3 regions of the Mesorhizobium sp. M2A.F.Ca.ET.042.01.1.1 genome follow, and region 2 is predicted to be linked to each of the others. Evidence: riboswitches for the same ligand, from Rfam matches in the RefSeq annotation. Region 2 holds a riboswitch; each other region holds the start of a gene.
The links. Region 2 has a riboswitch for cobalamin ahead of EOA23_RS10055 (DUF1636 family protein). Riboswitches for the same ligand answer to the same signal wherever they lie in the genome.
Positions count from the first base shown of each region.

Region 1: it holds a riboswitch for cobalamin, as region 2 does, so the genes downstream of both, EOA23_RS03645 (aromatic ring-hydroxylating dioxygenase subunit alpha) here and EOA23_RS10055 (DUF1636 family protein) in region 2, are expected to answer to the same signal.
Region 3: it holds a riboswitch for cobalamin, as region 2 does, so the genes downstream of both, EOA23_RS20855 (CbtB domain-containing protein) here and EOA23_RS10055 (DUF1636 family protein) in region 2, are expected to answer to the same signal.

Region 1 is NZ_RZRX01000012.1:38,100-44,872, forward strand. It holds gene EOA23_RS03620 (carbohydrate ABC transporter permease) at 1-260, shown strand, start outside; gene EOA23_RS03625 (alpha-glucosidase) at 265-1,929, shown strand; gene ugpC (sn-glycerol-3-phosphate ABC transporter ATP-binding protein UgpC) at 1,964-3,076, shown strand; gene EOA23_RS03635 (DUF680 domain-containing protein) at 3,152-3,385, opposite strand; gene EOA23_RS03640 (DUF680 domain-containing protein) at 3,455-3,661, opposite strand; cobalamin riboswitch at 4,151-4,353, shown strand; gene EOA23_RS03645 (aromatic ring-hydroxylating dioxygenase subunit alpha) at 4,462-5,709, shown strand; gene EOA23_RS03650 (hybrid-cluster NAD(P)-dependent oxidoreductase) at 5,730-6,773, shown strand, end outside.
Region 2 is NZ_RZRX01000048.1:21,208-27,980, reverse strand. It holds gene EOA23_RS10065 (cobaltochelatase subunit CobN) at 1-1,487, opposite strand, end outside; gene cobW (cobalamin biosynthesis protein CobW) at 1,518-2,555, opposite strand; gene EOA23_RS10055 (DUF1636 family protein) at 2,558-2,983, opposite strand; cobalamin riboswitch at 3,023-3,228, opposite strand; gene EOA23_RS10050 (winged helix-turn-helix domain-containing protein) at 3,259-4,458, opposite strand; gene EOA23_RS10045 (NADH-quinone oxidoreductase subunit A) at 4,793-5,158, shown strand; gene EOA23_RS10040 (NADH-quinone oxidoreductase subunit B) at 5,149-5,730, shown strand; gene EOA23_RS10035 (NADH-quinone oxidoreductase subunit C) at 5,735-6,340, shown strand; gene EOA23_RS10030 (NADH-quinone oxidoreductase subunit D) at 6,350-6,773, shown strand, end outside.
Region 3 is NZ_RZRX01000141.1:1,802-8,574, reverse strand. It holds gene EOA23_RS20885 (DMT family transporter) at 1-312, opposite strand, end outside; gene EOA23_RS20880 (VOC family protein) at 527-931, opposite strand; gene EOA23_RS20875 (TetR/AcrR family transcriptional regulator) at 1,035-1,667, shown strand; gene EOA23_RS20870 (dienelactone hydrolase family protein) at 1,810-2,388, shown strand; gene EOA23_RS20865 (hypothetical protein) at 2,424-2,903, opposite strand; gene EOA23_RS20860 (CbtA family protein) at 3,155-3,895, opposite strand; gene EOA23_RS20855 (CbtB domain-containing protein) at 3,998-4,207, opposite strand; adenosylcobalamin (AdoCbl) riboswitch at 4,257-4,332, opposite strand; gene EOA23_RS20850 (histidine phosphatase family protein) at 4,438-5,010, shown strand; gene EOA23_RS20845 (PilZ domain-containing protein) at 5,154-5,426, shown strand; gene EOA23_RS20840 (DUF6428 family protein) at 5,665-6,186, opposite strand; gene EOA23_RS20835 (metalloregulator ArsR/SmtB family transcription factor) at 6,229-6,579, shown strand; partial or broken gene EOA23_RS20830 (aquaporin) at 6,612-6,773, shown strand, end outside.

The DNA of each region.
Region 1 (6,773 bases), on a different contig from region 2:
CGGTGCTTGCCTCCTTCGCCATCTTCCAGTTCCTGTGGGTATGGAACGATCTTCTGGTGGCGATGGTTTTCCTCGGCACGGCGCCCGATCAGATCGTGCTGACGGCCAAGCTCAACGCGCTGCTCGGCTCACGCGGCGGCAATTGGGAAATCCTCACGACATCGGCATTCATCACCATCATCGTGCCGCTGATCGTGTTCTTCTCGCTGCAGCGCTATTTCGTCCGCGGGCTGCTTGCCGGCTCGGTGAAAGGAGGTTGAAGACATGCAATCGGCTTTGAAGGCGACTTCGAGACCAGACCCTGCGATCGACCGCGACTGGTGGCGGGGCGCGGTGATCTATCAGATCTATCCGCGCTCCTACCAGGACTCCAACGACGACGGCATCGGCGATCTGAAGGGCATCGTTCAGCGTCTGCCCTACATCGCTTCGCTCGGCGTCGATGCCATCTGGATCTCGCCCTTCTTCAAATCGCCGATGAAGGATTTCGGCTATGACGTCTCGGACTACTGCGATGTCGACCCGATGTTCGGCACGCTCGCCGATTTCGACGCGCTGGTGGCGGAGGCCCATCGCTTGGGCCTCAAGGTGATGATCGACGAGGTGCTGTCGCACACCGCCGACATCCACCCGTGGTTCAAGGAAAGCCGCTCCAGCCGCAGCAATCCAAAGGCTGACTGGTATGTGTGGGCCGACGCCAAGCCGGACGGCACGCCGCCCAACAACTGGCTGTCGATCTTCGGCGGTTCGGCCTGGCAGTGGGACACCAGCCGCCAGCAATACTACATGCACAATTTCCTGGCCGAGCAGCCCGATCTCAACTTCCACAACCGGGAAGTCCAGGACGCGCTGCTCGACATCACCCGCTTCTGGCTGGAACGCGGGGTCGACGGCTTCCGGCTGGATACGATCAATTTCTATTTCCACAGCCAGGGGCTGGAGGACAACCCGCCGCTGCCGCCGGAACAGCGCAACGACCAGACCGCACCCGCGGTCAATCCCTACAACTACCAGGACCATATCTACGACAAGAGCCGGCCGGAGAATCTCGGTTTCCTCGAGCGCTTCCGCGCGCTTCTGGACGAATATCCGGCACAGGCCGCCGTCGGCGAGGTCGGCGACTCTCAGCGCGGCCTGGAAGTGGTCGCCGCCTACACCGCCGACGGCAAGCGCGTGCACATGTGCTATTCCTTCGACTTCCTGGCGCCGGAGAAGATCAGCGCGGCGAAAGTGCGCGCGGTGCTGGAAGCCTTCGGCCGGGTCGCCAGCGACGGCTGGTCGTGCTGGGCCTTCTCCAACCATGACGTGATGCGGGTCGCCTCGCGCTGGGCCGCCAACGAGATGGACCCGACCGCCTATCTGAAGGTGATCTCGGCGCTTCTGATGTCGCTGCGCGGCTCGGTATGCATCTACCAGGGCGAAGAACTCGGCCTTGGCGAAGCAGAGCTGAAGTTCGAGGATCTGCAGGACCCCTACGGCATCCGCTTCTGGCCGGAGTTCAAGGGCCGCGACGGCTGCCGCACGCCGATGGTGTGGGAGGCCGCGGCCAAGAATGGCGGGTTCTCGACCGCCAAGCCCTGGCTGCCGGTGCCAGGCAGGCACCTGTCCCAGGCCGTCAACGTGCAGCAGGGCGACGCAAGCTCGCTGCTCGAGCATTACCGCCGCTTCCTCGCCTTCCGGCGCCAGCATCCGGCGCTGGGCAAGGGCGATATCGACTTCATCGAAAGCGATGGCGATACCGTCGCCTTCACGCGCCGCGAGGGCAATGAGCGGATCGTCTGCGCCTTCAACCTCGGCGGCAAGCCCGCCGAGATCGATCTCGGCCAAGGCGCGCTGCAGCCCTTGCCCGGACATGGCTTTTCGGGACAGACTGGCAGCGGGCCGGTCCGCCTCGGCGGATACGGCGCCTGGTTCGGGCGCATCGACTGAACTTGCAGACAAAGATCAACGGGAGAGGACAAACATGGCCGATGTCACGCTGAACCAGGTGAAGAAATCATACGGCAACCTTAACATCCTCCACGGCATCGACCTCGACATTAAATCCGGCGAGTTCATCGTCTTCGTCGGACCGTCGGGATGCGGCAAGTCCACCTTGCTGCGGTCGATCGCCGGGCTCGAGGAGATCACCGGGGGCGAACTGAAGATCGACGGCGAGGTGGTGAACGACGTGCCGCCGTCGAAGCGGGGCATCGCCATGGTGTTCCAGTCCTATGCGCTCTATCCGCACATGACCGTCTACGACAACATGGCCTTCTCGATGAAGATCGGCAAGGAAAGCAAGGCCGAGATCGACAAGCGGGTGCGGCAGGCCGCGGAAATCCTGCAGCTCACCAAATATCTCGACCGCCTGCCCAAGGCGATGTCGGGCGGCCAGCGCCAGCGCGTCGCCATCGGCCGCGCCATCGTGCGCAACCCGAAAGTGTTCCTGTTCGACGAGCCGCTGTCGAACCTCGACGCCGCATTGCGCGTCGCCACCCGCATCGAGATCGCCAAGCTCAAGGAATCGATGCCGAACACCACCATGATCTATGTGACGCACGACCAGGTCGAGGCGATGACGCTGGCGGACCGCATCGTGGTGCTGAAGGACGGCCGGGTCGAGCAGGTCGGCACGCCGATGGAACTCTACAAGCGTCCGGGCAATCTGTTCGTCGCCCAGTTCATCGGCTCGCCGGCGATGAACATATTGCCGGCAAAGATCGAGAAGGCCGGCAATCCGACCGTGGTCAGCCATGTCGGCGACCGCAAGGCGACGGTGCCGATCGCGACGCCTGCCTCGGCGAATGGCGCGGCGGTCAGCTTCGGCGTGCGGCCGGAGGATCTCGCGATCGCCACCGGTTCCGACTACCTTTTCGAGGGCAAGGTCGACTATATCGAGCAACTCGGCGAGGTTCAGCTCGTCTATATCGATATCGGCCGCGCAGACCTGCCGCTGGTCGCCAAGCTGCCGGGCAATATCGAGGTCAAGCGCGGTGAGACACTGCGGCTCAACGCAAGCGCCGGCGATCTGCATATTTTCGACGCCGACGGCCATTCCTTCACGCTGCATCGCGAAGAAGCGAAGGCGGCCTGAGCGCAGAGCCGCTGCGGCAAAGAAAAAGCGGCGGGCCTCGGCCCGCCGCTCCTGTTTTCAAATCACGGTCGGCTGTTAACGATTGCCGAAGTGGTCGCGGTCGGCGCCCTGCGGAGCCGACTTCTGCCCGTCGCGCGACGAATTCAGCAGCTTGTAGACCGGCGAGTCGGTGCCGATCGACGAGGTGCGGGTCGTATCCACGGCGGGAGCCGGCTGGTTGACGCCGCTGTTGCCGTAATTGTCGCTGCCCGCGAAAGCAGCCGAGGAAACCGCCATGAGAGCCGCGGTGGCAAGAATGATCTTTTTCATCTCAGTACTCCTGAATTTACTGATCCGACCGAGGCGACGGGCAAACCCGTCGCCGTTCGAAGTCGGCTGTCAGTTGTTACCGAAAAGGTTGCGGTCGGCGCCCGTGGTGACAGGCTTCTGTTCAGCCGGTTCGGACTTGCGGACCGAGGCTGTGTAAGAAGAGTCGACCGTGGCGGCCGGCGGGTTGGCCGCCTGCGCGTTGTAATTGTCGCTACCGGCAAAGGCGCTGCCGGAAATTGCCAGAAGGGCGGCGGCAGTGAGAACAATCTTTTTCATTTTTGCTACTCCAGTATTTTTATTCAGTCCGTCTAGCGGCGTGTCTTGGGAATGAAATCGCGTCGTTCGGACAGCGCTGATTTGGGTGAGCCGATCGCCGGATTCCAATCACGAAGTTTTTTCGTCTGGACCATGAATCCGCATCTTGAAGTTTTCATAAGCATGCCTATGACTATATTTTTATCGAGTTTAATCAAGGACTTATGTGAGTTCGGCAGTTGGCTCACCAAGTGTGTCGGAGCGCCAACGTTCACAGCATCCTGTACGCACCGTCAACAGAAACGAACCGTTCGGTTCGATTTTAGAATCTGCTAATAGTCACTTTTTGATACTGTTAACCATCGGAGCCTTCCTGAAGCTCGTCCCGAGGAGTTCTGGAAGCCGAGGCATGGCGCAAGGACGAGACTCAGCACCGTCAATATGCCGCCCATTGTCGCGCCGCATGGATGCGATGTCGTTTTCATGCCGACGGGAAACCGGCTGTCGTGGTTAGATCAGGCCATCTCAGGTGCCGCTTCGTCGCGACGAGGCGGAGAATTGGGAAGCCGGTCGAAATCCGGCGCTGCCCCCGCAACGGTGGTGGAGTGAGGTCGCAACGGGAGACCACTGGGCCATGGGCCTGGGAAGGTGTTGCGACCGCCCGCGAGGGCAACTCCAAAGCCCGGAAACCAGCCAGAGACATTTTGAACTCGACTGATCGCGGTGGGCGGTCAAGAGGCGGACGGCGCGTGCCCGGCCCTGCCGGTGGCGGTCGTTCTTCTCCATCACCACCAGTTCAGTCCTTGATGCGAGGACAGGACATGGATGCGCGCAACGACATGCTGAGGCTCCTGCAGAGCCGCAAGCCGGGCTACTCGCTTGAGCAGCCCTTCTACACCGATCCCGACTATTTCAAGCTCGATATGGAGCTGATCTGGTATCGTGACTGGTTGTTCATCGGCCATGATTGCGAGCTGCCGAAACCAGGCAGCTACATCACCGTTCAGATCGGCGATTATCCGGTGGTGCTGGTCCGCGACCAGAAGGGAAGGATCAACGCTTTCCACAACTCCTGCCGGCATCGCGGCAGCCGCGTGTGCAACACCGACAAGGGCACCGCCGCCAAGCTGGTCTGTCCCTACCATCAGTGGACTTACGAGCTCGACGGGCGGCTGCTGTTCGCGCGCCAGATGGCGGAAGGATTCGACAAGAGCCAGTTCGGCCTGAAGCCGGTCGCCTGCGAGAGCGTCGGCGGCTACATCTTCATTTGCCTGGCAAAAGAGCCGGCCGACTTCGCGCCGATGCGCGCCATGATCGAACCCTATCTCCTGCCGCACCGGCTGAGCGAGGCGAAGGTCGCGTTCGAATCGACGATCGTCGAAAAGGGCAACTGGAAGCTCGTCTGGGAAAACAACCGCGAGTGCTATCATTGCGCCGGCAACCATCCGGAACTGTGCAAGACCTTCCCGGAAGCGCCGACGGTCACCGGTGTGCAAGGCGCCGACAGCGATCCGGAAATGCTTGCGCACTGGGCGAAATGCGAGGCGGCGGGTCTGCCGAGCCGGTTCCGGATCGACCCGGCCGGGCAATACCGCGCGACGCGCGCGCCGCTGCTGCGCGACGCCGTCAGCTACACGATGAGCGGCAAGCGCGCCGTGGCGAACAACCTGTCCGCCAGCGTCGCCGCCGACCGCATCGGCACGTTGATGCACTACCATTACCCGACCACGTGGAACCACATCCTCATCGATCACGCCGTCACCTTCCGTGTGCTGCCGATCAGCGCCACCGAGACCGCGGTGACGACGAAATGGCTGGTCCACAAGGACGCGGTGGAAGGCGTCGACTACGATCTGGCAGAACTCACCCATGTCTGGACCGAGACCAACGATCAGGACCGCCGCATCGTCGAGGAAAACGCGCTCGGAATCCTGTCGCCGGCTTACGAGCCCGGTCCCTATTCCGAGTTGCATGAGGGCGGCGTCATCCAGTTCGTCGAGTGGTACACCTCCTTCATCGGTCCGCGCCTCGCCGAAGGCGGTCGCCCGGCGCTGCGCAGCGTCGCCTGAAGGCTGAGGAGATGAACGCGATGACGGATCTCGGCCTCTATCGCCATCTCGACGAGATGGCGCCCTGGAACGACAGGCTGCAGGTGCTGGAAGTGATCGGCGTCAGCGACGAGGCGCCGCAGGTGAAGACGTTCACCTTCCGCTCCGACAATCAGACCTGGTTCCGCTACAAACCCGGGCAGTTCGTGACGCTGGAATTGCCGACGGCAGACGGGCCGCTGATGCGGACCTACACGCTGTCGTCCTCGCCGTCGCGGCCGTTCTCGATCGCGGTGACGGTGAAAGCGCAAGCCGACAGCGTCGGCACGCGCTGGATGTTCGACAATCTGAAGCCCGGCGTCCATGTGAAGGCCTACGGGCCGGCCGGCGATTTCTCGCTGCACAGCCATCCGGCGGCCAAATATCTGTTCATTTCGGCCGGGTCCGGCGTCACGCCGATGATGTCGATGCTGCGCTGGCTGAACGACTGCGCGCCCTGGACCGATGTCGGCTTCGTCAACTGCGCGCGGCGGCCGGAAGAGATCATCTTCCGCAAGGAGCTCGAACTGCTCGGCAGCCGCATGCCCGGCCTGTCGCTCGGCTTCATGATCGAGGAGCGATCGAGCCGCGAGGGCTGGTTCGGCCATATGGGCCGCATCGACGCGATCCGGCTGCCGCTCCTGGCACCCGACTTCCGCGAGCGGGAGATCTTCTGCTGCGGGCCCGACCCCTTCATGCGCGCCGTGCGCCAGATGCTGGAGGCCGCCGGCTTTGACATGAGCCGCTACCATCAGGAGAGCTTCGCCGCGCCGGCCCTGGAAGAAGTCCCCGCGCCGTTCGCTATGCCGGCCGGCGACGACGCCATGCCGCTCGCGGAGGCGGTGACCCCGGTCCGCTTTTCGCTCTCAAATGTCGATGCGGAATGCGTCGCCGGACAGACCGTGCTGCAGACGGCGCGCGCTTCGGGCGTCAGGATCCCGGCGGCCTGCGAATTCGGTCTCTGCGGAACCTGCAAGGTGAAAAAGGTCTCGGGCGAGGTCTCGATGAGCCACAATGGCGGCATTCTCGATCACGAGATCGATGAC
Region 2 (6,773 bases):
GGCGATTGCGGAATCCCTTCAACCGCGTAGCCCTGTTCTTTCAGGTCATGCAGCATTGCAAGCACACTCGACGGCACATCAAGCCCAACGGCATAACCGGTCCGTCCAGGGGCGCCTGGATAGTCAGGAACCAGGATCGCCAGCTTGCGCTCGGCCCGCTCCGTCCGCTGCAGGCGAATAAAGGCCGCGATCCGCCTGGCGACCTGCGCCACGCGGTTCGCCTCAGGCCGGTTGGCGAAGGCGCGAAAGGCCAGTGCCGGATCGGTCTCGATCTCGCCCTTGAAGGAGATGGCGCCGGCCAGGATGCGGCCGTCGAGCTCGGGCAGGACGACATGCATGGCAAGATCGGCGGGCGCCAGGCCACGCTGGTTGTTCTCCCAGACCTCGCGGCGCGTCGTGGCGACAATGACCTGAAAGACGGGCACGCCGGCGCGGTCGAACAGGGTCTCGGCGCCGGGCTCCGCGCCGGAGGCGAACGCGGTGGCGGTGATGATGGCGGCGGGGTTCAGCGAGGCGACGGCGGTTTCGACGAAGGCGAGCGACGCCGGGTCTTTCAGGCTGGAGACGAAAATCGGCACGGGCGTCAGGCCTTGCAGCTTCAACGCCTCCGCGAGAGCGTCGATCGGTGCTACGTCTGCCGCCAACAGCATCGAGCGGTAGAAGAGGATGGGGACGACGGCGAGATTGTCGACGTCGAGTTCCGTCGCCCCCCTCTCTGTCCTGCCGGACATCTCCCCCTCAGGGGGGGAGATTGCTTTGTCGTTGACGGTTTCGCCAATCGCGGATGCTGCAGATGGCTCTTTTGATGCCGATGAAGAAAAGGCGCCGAGGCTGGTGACGGCTGATCTCCCCCCTTGAGGGGGAGATGTCCGGCAGGACAGAGAGGGGGGCGAAGGATCGCCGACCTTTGAAAGGTTAGGCTTCTCAACGACACCAACTCCCGGCTGATAAAACCCAGCCTTCGGTACGCCGACAGGCTCTGCAACAACCGTATCCGACCCGGCCAACCGCGCCAGCCTTTGCACCAGCGCCGCCATATTCGCCGGGCCGCCTTCGCGGAAATAGCCGAGCAGGGCGTCCAGCTCCGCACGCGGCAGGGTCGAGGCTTCGATCAGCCGCTGGTCCTCGTCATGACTTTCGCCGGGCAGCAGCGCCAGCTTGATGCCGCGCTCGCGCGCCACCGCGGCGAGCTGGTCGCAGCCATAGCGCCACCAGTCATAGCCGCCGAGGATGCGGACGAGGACGACCCTGGCGTGGCGGGCGACGCTGTCGATCCAGAGATCGACCGACATCGGGTGGCGAAGATCGCGCAAGGCTGCCAGCCGCATCGAGGGCAGCCGCGCGGCATCGGCCTTCCAAGCAGCGGCCAGGCCGGCGAGATCGCTGTCGGTGAAGGACAGCGCCACGACATCCGCAGGCGTCTGCCTGAGGTCGATCGGCTCGGCGAGATCGTCGAGCGAAGCGGATGTGGTGGCGAGGATATGCATAGCGGTTCGGGTCGGCCTTTCGTATTGGCCTCAGCCGGCGAGGATACGCTCGATCGCCGGGCGGTTCAGCCCCTTGAGGCCAATGACGACGAGCCGCGAGCGGCGGTCGTCCTCGGCCGTCCAGGCGCGGTCGTAATAATGGTTGACGCGCGGGCCGACGGCCTGGAGCAGAAGCCGCATCGGCTTGCCGCCGACCTCGACAAAACCTTTGACGCGCAGCACATTTTCCTGCTCGGCGGCAAGGGCGACGCGCTTGGCCAGCTCGTCCGGACTGGCGATCGACGGGATGTCGATGACGAAGGAATCGAAATCGTCATGCTCGTGGTCGAGCTCATCGTCGTGATGGGTCTTGCGGTTCTCGATATCGTCCTCGACGGCGAGGCCGAGGCCGAGCAGCACCGAAGGATCGACCTTGCCCTGCGCGGTCGGCACGATTTTCACGGCGCGCGCCACATGCTCGCCGATGACGGCGTTGGCGCGCTGAGAGCCCGCCGCGTCCATCAGATCGCTCTTCGACAGGATGATCAGGTCGGCGCAGGCGATCTGGTCCTCGAACACCTCTTCGACCGGATCGTCATGGTCGAGCGAGTCGTCCGCCGCGCGCTGCGCCTGGAGCGCATCCATGTCGGAGGCAACGCGGCCGTCGGCCAGCGCCGGGCCGTCGACCACGGCAACGACGCTGTCAACCGTCACGCGGCTCTTCACCGTCGGCCACTGAAAAGCCTGCACAAGCGGTTTCGGCAGAGCGAGGCCGGAAGTCTCGATCAGGATGTGGTCGACCTTCGGCGTGCGGGACAGGATCTGGTCGAGCGCCGGCACGAAATCGTCGGCGACGGTGCAGCAGATGCAGCCATTGGCGAGCTCGACGATGTTTTCCTCCGGGCAGGTGTCGACGCCGCAGCCTTTCAGGATCTCGCCGTCGATGCCGACATCGCCGAATTCGTTGACGATGATTGCCAGCCGCTTGCCCTTGGCGTTCTCGAGCAGGTTGCGGATCAGCGTCGTCTTGCCGGCGCCGAGGAAGCCGGTGACGACGGTGCAGGGCACGCGGGAAACGGAAGCGTTCATGGTCAGTCCTTCAGCATGTCGAGAGGAGGGATGCGGGCAACCAGGCCGCGCTTGAGGGAATCGGGCCGGCCGCGCCAGGGGATAAGGCCGTCGGCCGAGGTGGCGAAGAGCTTTGCGCCGGCGACGAGGTCGGCGCCGCTGGTCGTCTCCAGATCGCCGAAGACGTAGCTCCAGCAGCCGTCGCGCAGCAGCGCCGCGCTCAGCCGGCGCTTGCAGTTGCCGAGGCATTCGACGGTGCGGATGCGGATGTTTTCGCTCGAGGCGGCGCGGCGCGTGTCATCGGCCAGCAGCGCGCCGGCGCGCGGATGCGCATCGGACCCGGCCTCGTCGCGGCAGGATGAGCAGACGATGACGGTCACGCCGCCCAACGCGTCGGGCTCGGACGAAATGTCCGCGATCTTTGCCGGGAAACTGCCGTTGCGATCCAAAACCAGGCTCCTTGCCCGGAAAACCCGCCGGGCATTCGGATACTTAAAGTCTCAGACGGCAGGTCTCCTGGCTCGCGGGTCGTCGCCTCAGATGCCGCCTTCCCGGGAACATCCCAGTGGTTTTCGGCCGGGGCTCGTCGCTTACAGTTGCGGGGACAGCCGCGGATTTGGGTTTTTGGGCCCGCACCGCATTCCCTCTTGGCTCCTCCCTTTGCCGGGAGAAGACCGTCTGGGTCAAGATTTAGGCTTACGGCTGGGCGCCTGTCAACGCGCGGCTACGACGCCGCGATGTCGGCCAGCGCCGGTCCGAGGTCGCCGGCCGGTGTCACTTCGATTGCCTCCAGGCCGAGCCAGCCCTGCATCTGCTTCAGCTCCTCGAAGAGCTGGGCTGCCGTCTCCGGCGGCGCGTCGGGCTCGGCATAGGCGGCATGGACGCGCAGCACGCTGGCCGGGCGGTCGGCGCGCAGATCGACACGGGCGACGATCCGGTCGCCGAGCAGGAAGGGCAGCACATAGTAGCCGTATTGGCGCTTTTCGGCCGGCGTATAGATCTCGATGCGATAGCGGAAGTTGAAGAGCTTTTCGGTGCGCGTGCGTTCGAAAACGACGGGATCGAAAGGGGCGAGCAGGGCGCGCGCTTCTATCCGGCGTGGGATTCGCGCGTCCTTGTGGAGATAGGCGGGCTTATCCCAGCCTTCGACCTTCACCGGCAGCAATTCGCCGGTTTCGACCAGTTCCTCGATGCGGTCCTTCGTATCGCCGGGCGCCAGCCGGAAATAGTCCCGGAGGTCGCTATAGGTGGCGATGCCGTGGGCGCGGGCCGAGATGCGCAGCAATTCGCGATGCGCCTCCTCGACCGAGGGCACCGGCAGGTCGAGCACGGCCTGCGGCAAAACGCGCTCCGGCAGGTCGTAATAGCGCTCGAAGCCGCGCCGGTAGGCGGTGGTGATGCGCCCGGCCCAGAACAGCCATTCGAAGGCGTGCTTGGCCTCGCTCCAGCCCCACCAGCCGCCATTGCCCTTGTGGCCTTCGATGTCGGAGGCGGCGATCGGCCCGCGATCGGCGACCTCTCTATAGATATCGTCGATCATCTCCTTGCGCTCACGGCCCCATTTAGCCAGGCCGAGATACATCTCCTCGCCCTCCTCGGCGCGCTGCATGCGCCAGCGCAGCAAGGGGTAGGTCTCGACAGGCAGGAACGATGCCTCATGGGCCCAATATTCAAAGACCGCGCGCTTGCGGCCAACGGCGGCGTTGTCGAGGAGCGCCAGCGGATAGGGGCCGAGGCGCGAATAAAGCGGCATGTAATGAGCGCGTACCACGGCGCTGACGGAATCGATCTGCAACAGGCCGGTTCGCGAAAGCACGCGCGCAAGGTGCCGGCGATCCGGAACCCCTGCGGGACGAGGGTCGTTGAACCCCTGTGATCCAAGCGCAATGCGCCTGGCCATGGCGAGCGAGATCTTCTCCTTCATCAGCTGTCCTTGCCCCGATCGTCCGTTGGATTTTTAGCCGGTGATTCCTGCCATGCTAGCAGGCAAATGGCGGGAGATATGTCAGGAGAGAAAAGTGGAGTGAAAAGTGAAGGAAATCAAACAGGAGCGGATCGGACCAGTTTCTTCCGATATGGCGTCCAGGGCCGCGATTTGAACAAGGTTTGACTTGCGTCACCGAAACCGCTGCGCTAACCCTCGCCGCGTTGCAGCATGGGCTCCCTTAAAACGGTTCAGCGGTTAAACTGTCACGCTTCCGCATTAGAGTTCGTTGCTGTAATCAAAGTGAACTGCCCCGCCGAAGGAAAGCCGCCGCATGAGCGCACTCCTGAGTTCATATCTGCCTATCGTGCTGTTCATCGCCGTGGCGATGATCGTGGGTCTGGCGCTCATCATCGCCCCCTTCCTGGTGGCCTATCGCAATCCCGATCCGGAAAAGCTTTCCGCCTATGAATGCGGGTTCAACTCGTTCGACGACGCCCGCATGAAGTTCGACATCCGCTTCTACCTGGTGTCGATCCTGTTCATCATCTTCGATCTCGAGGTCGCCTTCCTTTTCCCGTGGGCGGTGTCCTTCTCGAAGCTCGGCATGCTCGGCTTCTGGTCGATGATGGTGTTTCTGGCGGTGCTGACCATCGGCTTTGCCTATGAATGGAAAAAAGGAGCGCTGGAATGGGATTGAACGACAGTTCAGGCACCCTCGTCGCGCCGAAGCCCAAGGGCATCATCGACCCCAACACCGGCAGGCCGGTGGGGGAGGACGATCCCTTCTTCCTCGAAATCAACAATGAGCTGGCCGACAAGGGCTTCCTTGTCACCTCGACCGAAGCGCTGATCACCTGGGCGCGCAGCGGCTCGCTGATGTTCATGACCTTCGGCCTCGCCTGCTGCGCGGTCGAGATGATCCACACCTCGATGCCGCGCTATGACTCGGAGCGTTTCGGCGTCGCGCCGCGCGCGTCTCCCCGCCAGTCCGACATCATGATCGTCGCCGGCACGCTGACCAACAAGATGGCGCCGGCACTTCGCAAGGTCTACGACCAGATGCCGGAGCCGCGCTACGTCATCTCGATGGGCTCCTGCGCCAATGGCGGCGGCTACTACCACTATTCCTATTCGGTGGTGCGCGGCTGCGACCGCGTCGTGCCGGTCGACATCTATGTGCCCGGCTGCCCGCCGAGCGCCGAAGCGCTGCTCTACGGCATTCTCCTTCTGCAGAAGAAGATCCGCCGCACCGGCACGATCGAACGGTGAACCGATGACCCTGGCGTTGAACGAACTCTCCACCTATCTCGGCGAGAAGCTCTCCGGCCGCATCGGCGAAGCCGTGCTTGCCTATGGCGAGCTGACCGTTTCGGTCGAGCCGGGCAATCTGATCGAGGTGGCGACCTTCCTACGCGACGATGCGCGCTGCCAGTTCATCTCGATCATCGACATTTGCGGCGCCGACTATCCGTCACGCGCCAAGCGTTTCGACGTCGTCTATCACCTTTTGTCGCCGAAACAGAATGTGCGCATCCGCCTCAAGGTCCAGGCCGACGAGGAAACGCTGGTGCCGTCGCTGACCGCTGTCTATCCCGGCGCCGACTGGTACGAGCGCGAGACCTACGACCTTTATGGCGTGCTGTTCTCGGGCCATCCCGATCTGCGCCGCATCCTCACCGACTACGGCTTCGAAGGGCATCCGCTGCGCAAGGATTTCCCGCTGACCGGCTTCGTCGAGGTGCGCTACGACGACGAGGCCAAGCGGGTCATCTACGAGCCGGTCGAGCTCAAGCAGGAATTCCGCAATTTCGACTTCCTCTCGCCCTGGGAAGGCACCGACTACGTGCTGCCCGGCGATGAGAAGGCGAAGGCAAACTGAGGCGCCACGATGGCTGAAACCTCCGTCCGTAATTTTAACATTAACTTTGGACCTCAACACCCTGCAGCGCACGGTGTTTTGAGATTGGTCCTCGAACTGGACGGCGAAGTTGTTGATCGCGTCGATCCGCATATCGGCCTGCTTCACCGCGGCACCGAGAAGCTGATCGAGGCCAAGACCTATCTTCAGGCCGTGCCCTATCTCGACCGGCTCGACTACTGCGCGCCGATGAACCAGGAGCATGCCTTCGCTTTGGCCGCCGAGCGCCTGCTCGGCATCGAGGTGCCGAAGCGCGGGCAGCTGATACGCGTGCTCTATTCCGAGATGGGCCGCATCATGTCGCACATCTTGAATGTGACGACGCAGGCGATGGATGTCGGCGCGCTGACGCCGCCGCTGTGGGGCTTCGTCGAGCGCGAAAAGCTGATGGTGT
Region 3 (6,773 bases), on a different contig from region 2:
GAAGGGCGAGGTGAGCGAGAAGAGCAGCGCCGTGATGCGCGGGCCCACCGAATAGATGGTGGCGAAATAGGTCGTGCTGGCGATGCTGATGCCGGCGAAGCTCGACCCGGCAAGCAGCCAGAACTCCCTCCCGCCGATCGTGTGCCAGCCGCCGATCGCCAGCGACACAGAGCCGGTCATCACGAAGGTGGCGAGCATCTGCCAGCGGGCAAGCTGAAGGAGGGGAACGCGCCCCTTGAGCTCGCTGAGGAACATGGAGCTCAGCGCGCTGCACAAGGCGGCGGTGACGGCAAGGGCTTCGGAGACGAACATGGCTGGCGGCTGCGGCGATTCCACCCAGGATTGGGCAGGCGCCGATGCTTACGCCAGCTCGCCGCAATGCGCTAGCCGGACCGGCGCCCGCAGGGGCATGCACCGGGATATCAAGTCGAGGACGACGGCGGGCTTGGCCCGAACACAGGAGCGACGGGGCGTATGCCCCGCCGGTTCCATAGCTTTATTCCGGCAAGAGGGCGATACGGACGGTCTATTGCATGGCTGCTGGGTTCATCCACAAGAACTCCCAGACATTGCCATCCGGGTCTTCTATGTGACGGTTGAACATGAAGCCGAGATCCTGTGCCGGGTTGGGATCGGCGCGACCGCCCGCTGCAACACCTTTCTCCATGACCGCGTTGACCGCGTCCTTGCTGTCGACGGTCAGCGCGATCAGCATCTGGCTCTCGCGCCTGGCATCGCCGATCGGCCGGGCTGTGAACTGGCTGTAGTGCTGGTGCGTCAGCAACATGACCCCGATCGATTCGGAGAACATGATCGAGCTGGCCTGGTCGTTCGAGAACTGCGGGTTGAGCGTGCCGCCGATCGCGAGATAAAACTTGGTCGCTGCCTGCAGATCGCGCACTGGCAGATTGAGGAAGAGCATCTGGGTCATCGGGTTGAAACCTCCGTTTCATTGACGGGTACTAGTCAGTCTAGTACTGTGTCGATGGCTATCATGCGGGAACGGTACCGTCTAGTACTGATAGAGGGGCGCTATGAAAATTGCTGTTGAGACCAGATCGGCCCGTAAGGATCGTGAGATCATCGAGGCGGCGACCGCCGCCTTCATCGCCAAGGGCTATGATGGGACCAGCATGGAGGAGATCGCCACCAGGGCGAGCGCTTCCAAGCAGACTGTCTACAAGCACTTCACGGACAAGGAGACGCTTTTCACCGAAGTCGTGGAGTCCACCGCTTCTCAGGTCAACGACGTTGTCGAGTCCGTCACAATGCTGCTTTCCGAGGCGAAATTCCTGGAGGGCGGCCTGCAGCAGCTTGCCCGGCGATTGACCACGACGCTGATGAACGACGAGTTGCTGAGGCTCCGGCGTCTGATTATCGCCAATGCCGATCGGATGCCGCAGCTTGGCCGCAGCTGGTACGACAAAGGCTTTGAGCGCATGCTTGCCTCGGTGGCGGAGTGCTTTGAAAAGCTCACCAGCCGAGGCCTGTTGCAGACCGGCGATCCTCGTTTGGCGGCCAGCCATTTCTTTGGCATGCTGCTTTGGATTCCGATGAACGAAGCCATGTTCACCGGAAGCAACCCGCGCTCGAAAGCCGACCTTGAGCGCCACGCCGATGCCTCGGTCGAAGCGTTCCTTGCCGCCTATGGGGCACGCTCGAAATAGTCGCGCCGGCCTGGCACGATCTGCTCAGCGCAACGAACCGCATTACGTCGCCTGGTGTCGCAGGAGGTCGGCCGGCCTCAGCCAGTTAAGCAGCGCCTGAGAGTCCAACGCGATCGGCTAGGGGACGGCGGAGGGAAAGCGAATGGCTACTATCGTACTCTTTCACTCGGTGCTGGGCCTTCGGGCGGTGGAGCAGCAAGCCGCTGAGAGAATGCGAGGCGCCGGCCATGATGTTGTGACGCCGGACCTGTACGCGGGATTAACGGCGCCGTCGGTCGACGAAGGGCTTGACCTGATGGGCAAGGTCGGGTGGGAAATCATCTGCGGCCGTGCCAGGGCGGCGCTCCTCCAGACTTCTCGAGACGCGGTGCTCGCAGGCCATTCGATGGGAGCTGGGGTGGTAAGTGCCGTTTGGCCAGAAAGAATCGCTGCCGCGGGCGTTGTGCTGCTGCATGGCCTTGCCGATATTCCCACAAATGTTCGTCGACACATTCCGGTCGCGGTCCACGTCGCCGACCCGGATGCGTTTGCGCTGCCTGAACAAGTTGCCGGCTGGTCGGCGGCGGCAAAGCGCAGCCAAGTCAAGGCGGAGATTTTCACCTATCCGGGGATCGGCCATTTCTACACCGATCGGGCGCTGCCGGACTATAATGCGCCCGCAGCCGAACTGACTTGGTCGCGCGTTCTGGCTTTCCTGGAAACGATCGCACGAAAGACTTGAAACGGTTCGGTGATATTGTGAGACGCTGAATCGTTCTAGACGGTGCCGGCCCGCGGCGAGGGCAAACGGAAGATCGAGCACGCGGCGGCGATCAGCGCCGCCATCGTGACCAGCAGCACCGCCAGGCTCGGTAGGTGGAAGACAATGTCTTGCCATCTGGGCTCGATCACCGCGCCGGTGCTGAAGGCCTCGCCGCTGTACTGGCACAGGATCCAGGACGCGCCGCTGCGCACCATGTCGGCGTCGATGTCGGAGATCAGCGCCTTGGCCTCGCGTTCGGCCGCGGGCATCGTCGCCATATAGGCGAGCAGCGCCTTGGCGGTGGCGAGATAGGCGTGGCTGCATTCGTTGAAGGGGCTTTCCTCGTCGCCGAGGCTTCCCGGCATCAGGCCCCAGAGGCAGTATGTGAATTGCAGATTGCCGTGATTGTAGAGCCGCCTGAAGGTCGGATCGGTCACGGTCTGGCGTTGGGCAAGGTCGAGGATGTCGCCGCGATAGCGCGCGATCACCGCCATCTGGCCGTGGGTGAGGCTGGGGATCTGGATGCCCGGGGGAGGCGGAGCCGACGAGCCACTATGCGCCTGCGCCGAGGCTGCCGCCAGCAGGGCGAACAGTGCCGCAACCGAGCAATTCCAGAAAAAGTGTGCCGCGGTTTTCCGTCCGGAATTGCGAGAAAACAAAAGACCAAAGCGGCTCAGCGGTCGTGTCGACCGTTGAGCCGCTTTGGCCGCCAGGGCGAGGAACCGTGGCGGCCAACGCATGGGTTTCAGGCGTAGCGGCGGGCGGGGCCGCGCTGGTCGCGCACTGCAACCACGCGCTCGGCAACAGCGCCGAAGCCGAGTCCGACGACGGTCCACAGCACCAGCTGGATGCCGAGCGAGGCGACGCGGAATTGCCACAGCACCGTCGCCGAGAAGTTCTCCGGCACTTCGTTGATGTCGGGCAGGGCCGCCTTCACCAGCGCGAAGACGACGAGGAAGGCGAGCCCAGCCACGATCGAGGCATTCCAGGCGCCGAGCCTGCTCCACAGCCGCTGCGCCAGGCCGACCGCCGCCACCATCGCGGCGATCGAGATGACGATCATGATGAAGAACAGTTCGGTGCGGTAGGCGATGGTTTCGGGATTGCCGACTGCGGGCGGGTTGGCCGGGTATTTGAGGCTCGGAACCACGATCACGGCAAGGAAGCCGAGCAGCGCCAGCAGCGCCGAGGTGCCGCGCGGGCCGAGCGAGCCCAGCCGGCCATAGGCATAGGCGAAGACCAGCGAGAACAGCCCGCCAAGCGCCGCGCCATAGACCAGCACGCCGGTCGCCAGACCGATGCCTGCCTGCTTGGCGCGGCTGACCATCTCGGGCTCCGGCGCCTCGCCGGCGGCCTGCGCCTGCTGTTCCTCGAAGGCGATCGCCTTGTCGACCTGCGGCTCGCCATAGACGCGAGCGAAGGCGAACGCCAAAATCCCCGCCACCAGCCCGACAAGCATGCCGCGCAGCAAAAGTTTTCCGACCATGTCAGAGTCCCTTCAAGCAATTTCCCGGAAAAATTAAGCGTTTTCCGCCCGGAATTGCGTCAGACCAAAACTTAGGACGGTTCAGCCTTCGCTGAAACGCTCCTAGTGGCAGGGGAAGCCGAGCAGGTGGCGGCCGTCATGCACGAATTCATGCACTACCGTGCCGCGGATCAGCGACGTCGCGCCTTCTTCCGCGCCGACGAAATAGATCATCAGCATCAGCATCAGGCCGGCGAAGATTGCCCAGGGCAGAAGCTCGCGGACGGGAATCGCAACCGGGCCGTAGGTCGGGGCGAAGGTGGTGTCGGACATTTTGACCTCCTACTGGGATGCTGCGTCCCGTTGATCCAACTGTGGCTGCGGGATAAGGCCTGACTTTCGGCTGGTGCCGATCACAGTGGCGCGACCGTGCCGGACTCGCACCGGCTTCCAATCCCTATAGCGCTAAAACACTTGTCAGCACTTCGTTCGCCTGTCAACGACATGTAATGGTCAACGCGGCTTCGCCTGGCCGAAATTTCACTGGACCACGGAGTTTTGGCATGTTCGCCCGCCTGACGATGATCGCAAGCGGCGCGACGCAGGCCGCGCGCAAGGGCCGCTTTCCGACGGACGAGGCGCCGGAGCCGAGCGCCCTCGATCGCGCCGGCGCGATCGCTTCGTCGCTGCGCCGGGCCGACCGCGTCTGGACAAGTCCGGCGCTTGCCGCGCGCAGGACGGCCGAGGCGCTCGGCCTGGATGCCACGGTCGAGCCGCTGCTTGCCGAGCAGGATTTCGCGCGCTGGGCTGGCAAAAGCTTCGAGCAGGTGCAGGCCGAGGACCCGGCAGGCATGGCGGCCTGGTTCGCCGATCCGGACGCTGCACCCCATGGCGGCGAATCGCTTGCCGCCGTCGCCCGGCGGGGTGCCGCGCTGATGGAGCGGCTGGCCGGCGAGGGCGGGCACACCATCGCGCTCACCCATGCCGTGCCGATCCGCGCCGCCATCGTGCATGTGCTGGGCGCGCCGCTCTCCTCGGTTTGGAAGATCGACATCGAGCCGCTGTCGTTCACCGAGTTCCGCAGCGACGGCCGCCGCTGGGTGCTGCACGCGAGCGGAGTCGCCGGCGCGAGATAGCGCCGGAAACAGCTTTTCTGCTGACCTTGGGCCGCGGTGAAGACGAATCCTGCTGTTTCAGCAACCGCTAACGGAACGGAAACGCCTTGCTGCTATGGTGCTGCCCTGTGGCGAGGAGAGCCTTGCCTTAGGAGCCGCCGGATATGGCCAATTATCCCGAGACCGAGCGCCGTCTTCATGCGCGCGAATTCGTACTCAAGGAAGCCACGATCATTGCCGGTGCCGTCAGGATCGGCTGCTCGGTCAGGAATCAGCACGAGCAGGGCGCGGAGTTGCGCGTCGCCGCCGATACGGACATCCCGGAACGCTTCCTGCTCGAGGTCCCAGCCGACGATATGATCTATCGCGCCCTGGTGCGGTGGCGGCGCAACGATCGCATCGGTGTGGCGCTCTACAGCAACGCGCCGAGGGGCTGACGCGTGGTCCTCGGCAATTCGTGACTTGATCCTGTCCGGATGGAATGCAACCCGGCACATCGGGAACGCAACCGCGGCGCGTGCGTTCATGAGGGCCGATCAACTGGGATTTTCGCGCATGAGCAGGACAGCCGTTTGGGTGGCGCTGATCGCTATCATTCTCGTGGGCCTCTATTTGTTGCAGCACAATGGCATGATCAGATTCTGAAGCGGCGCAGCTTAGGCGCCGTTCGCCGGGTCAGCAGCAGCTGTTCTCTCCGCAGCAGGGCTTGCCCGCGGCCGCTTGGTCCTTCAGCCAGCGGTCACGCGGCTTGCAACTCGCCGGCCGTGGCGAAAGCTCGACCTCGATGGCGCCGCCAACGACGCTTGGCTGGGCCGCGCGGTGCAGTTCCATCGGGCGCACGCCGTCGCTGACCTCGAAGGTCAGCTTAGCCGACTGGTCGAGGGCCACGTGATCCGAGACCTTGCGGATGATCGCAGCGAACTTGCCGGCCGACATATGGACCGGCCCGCCTTCGTCCACGTCCCATAGCTGGACGAAGATCTCCGACCAGGATTCCGGATTGGCCTCGCAATCCAGCGCCGAGAACTGGCCCGCCTTCACCTCGGTGACATGATAGCCCGGTTTAACCGGCCGCCCGTCATAGCGGAACACCAGTGGCCTGTCCTTGTAGTCGGCCAGCGCGCACAGCAGGTCGCCAATGGTCAGGTCGGAGGGGTCGATCGGGGCGGCGATTTTATGATTGTCAGAAGACAGCATGTCGGCTATTCCTCATTTCAACATTTCAAGGATTATTGAAACGTGGATGAACGTCAAGCCCTGATCGCCTTTGGCGCGCTGTCGCAGGAAACCCGCCTGCGCCTGCTGCGCCTGTTGGTCGTTGCCGGACCGGAAGGCATTTCCGCAGGCTCTCTCGCCGAACAGGTCGAGGTCTCCCCCTCCAATGTCAGCTTCCACCTCAAGGAACTGGAACGGTCCGGCCTCGTCACCGCGCGGCGTGATGCCCGCTCGATCGTCTACAGCGCCGAGTACGACGCGCTGTCCGGCCTGATCCGGTTCCTGATGGAGGATTGCTGCTCGGGCCGCCCGGAAATCTGCGCGCCGGCGCTTGCCGCGCCTTGCTGCCGGCCGGGCGAGGGGACCAGGCAATGACTGCCGCGCCCTTGGCCCAGCGGGGCAAACCGATGAGCGGCTTCGATCCATTGCGCCGGTTGGTCGCCGAAGCCCTGGGCACCGGTCTGCTGGTGGCGACGGTCGTCGGTTCCGGCATCATGGCCGAGACGCTGACGCACGATACCGCGTTGGCGCTGCTCGGCAACACGCTCGCGACCGGCGCCATGCTGGTG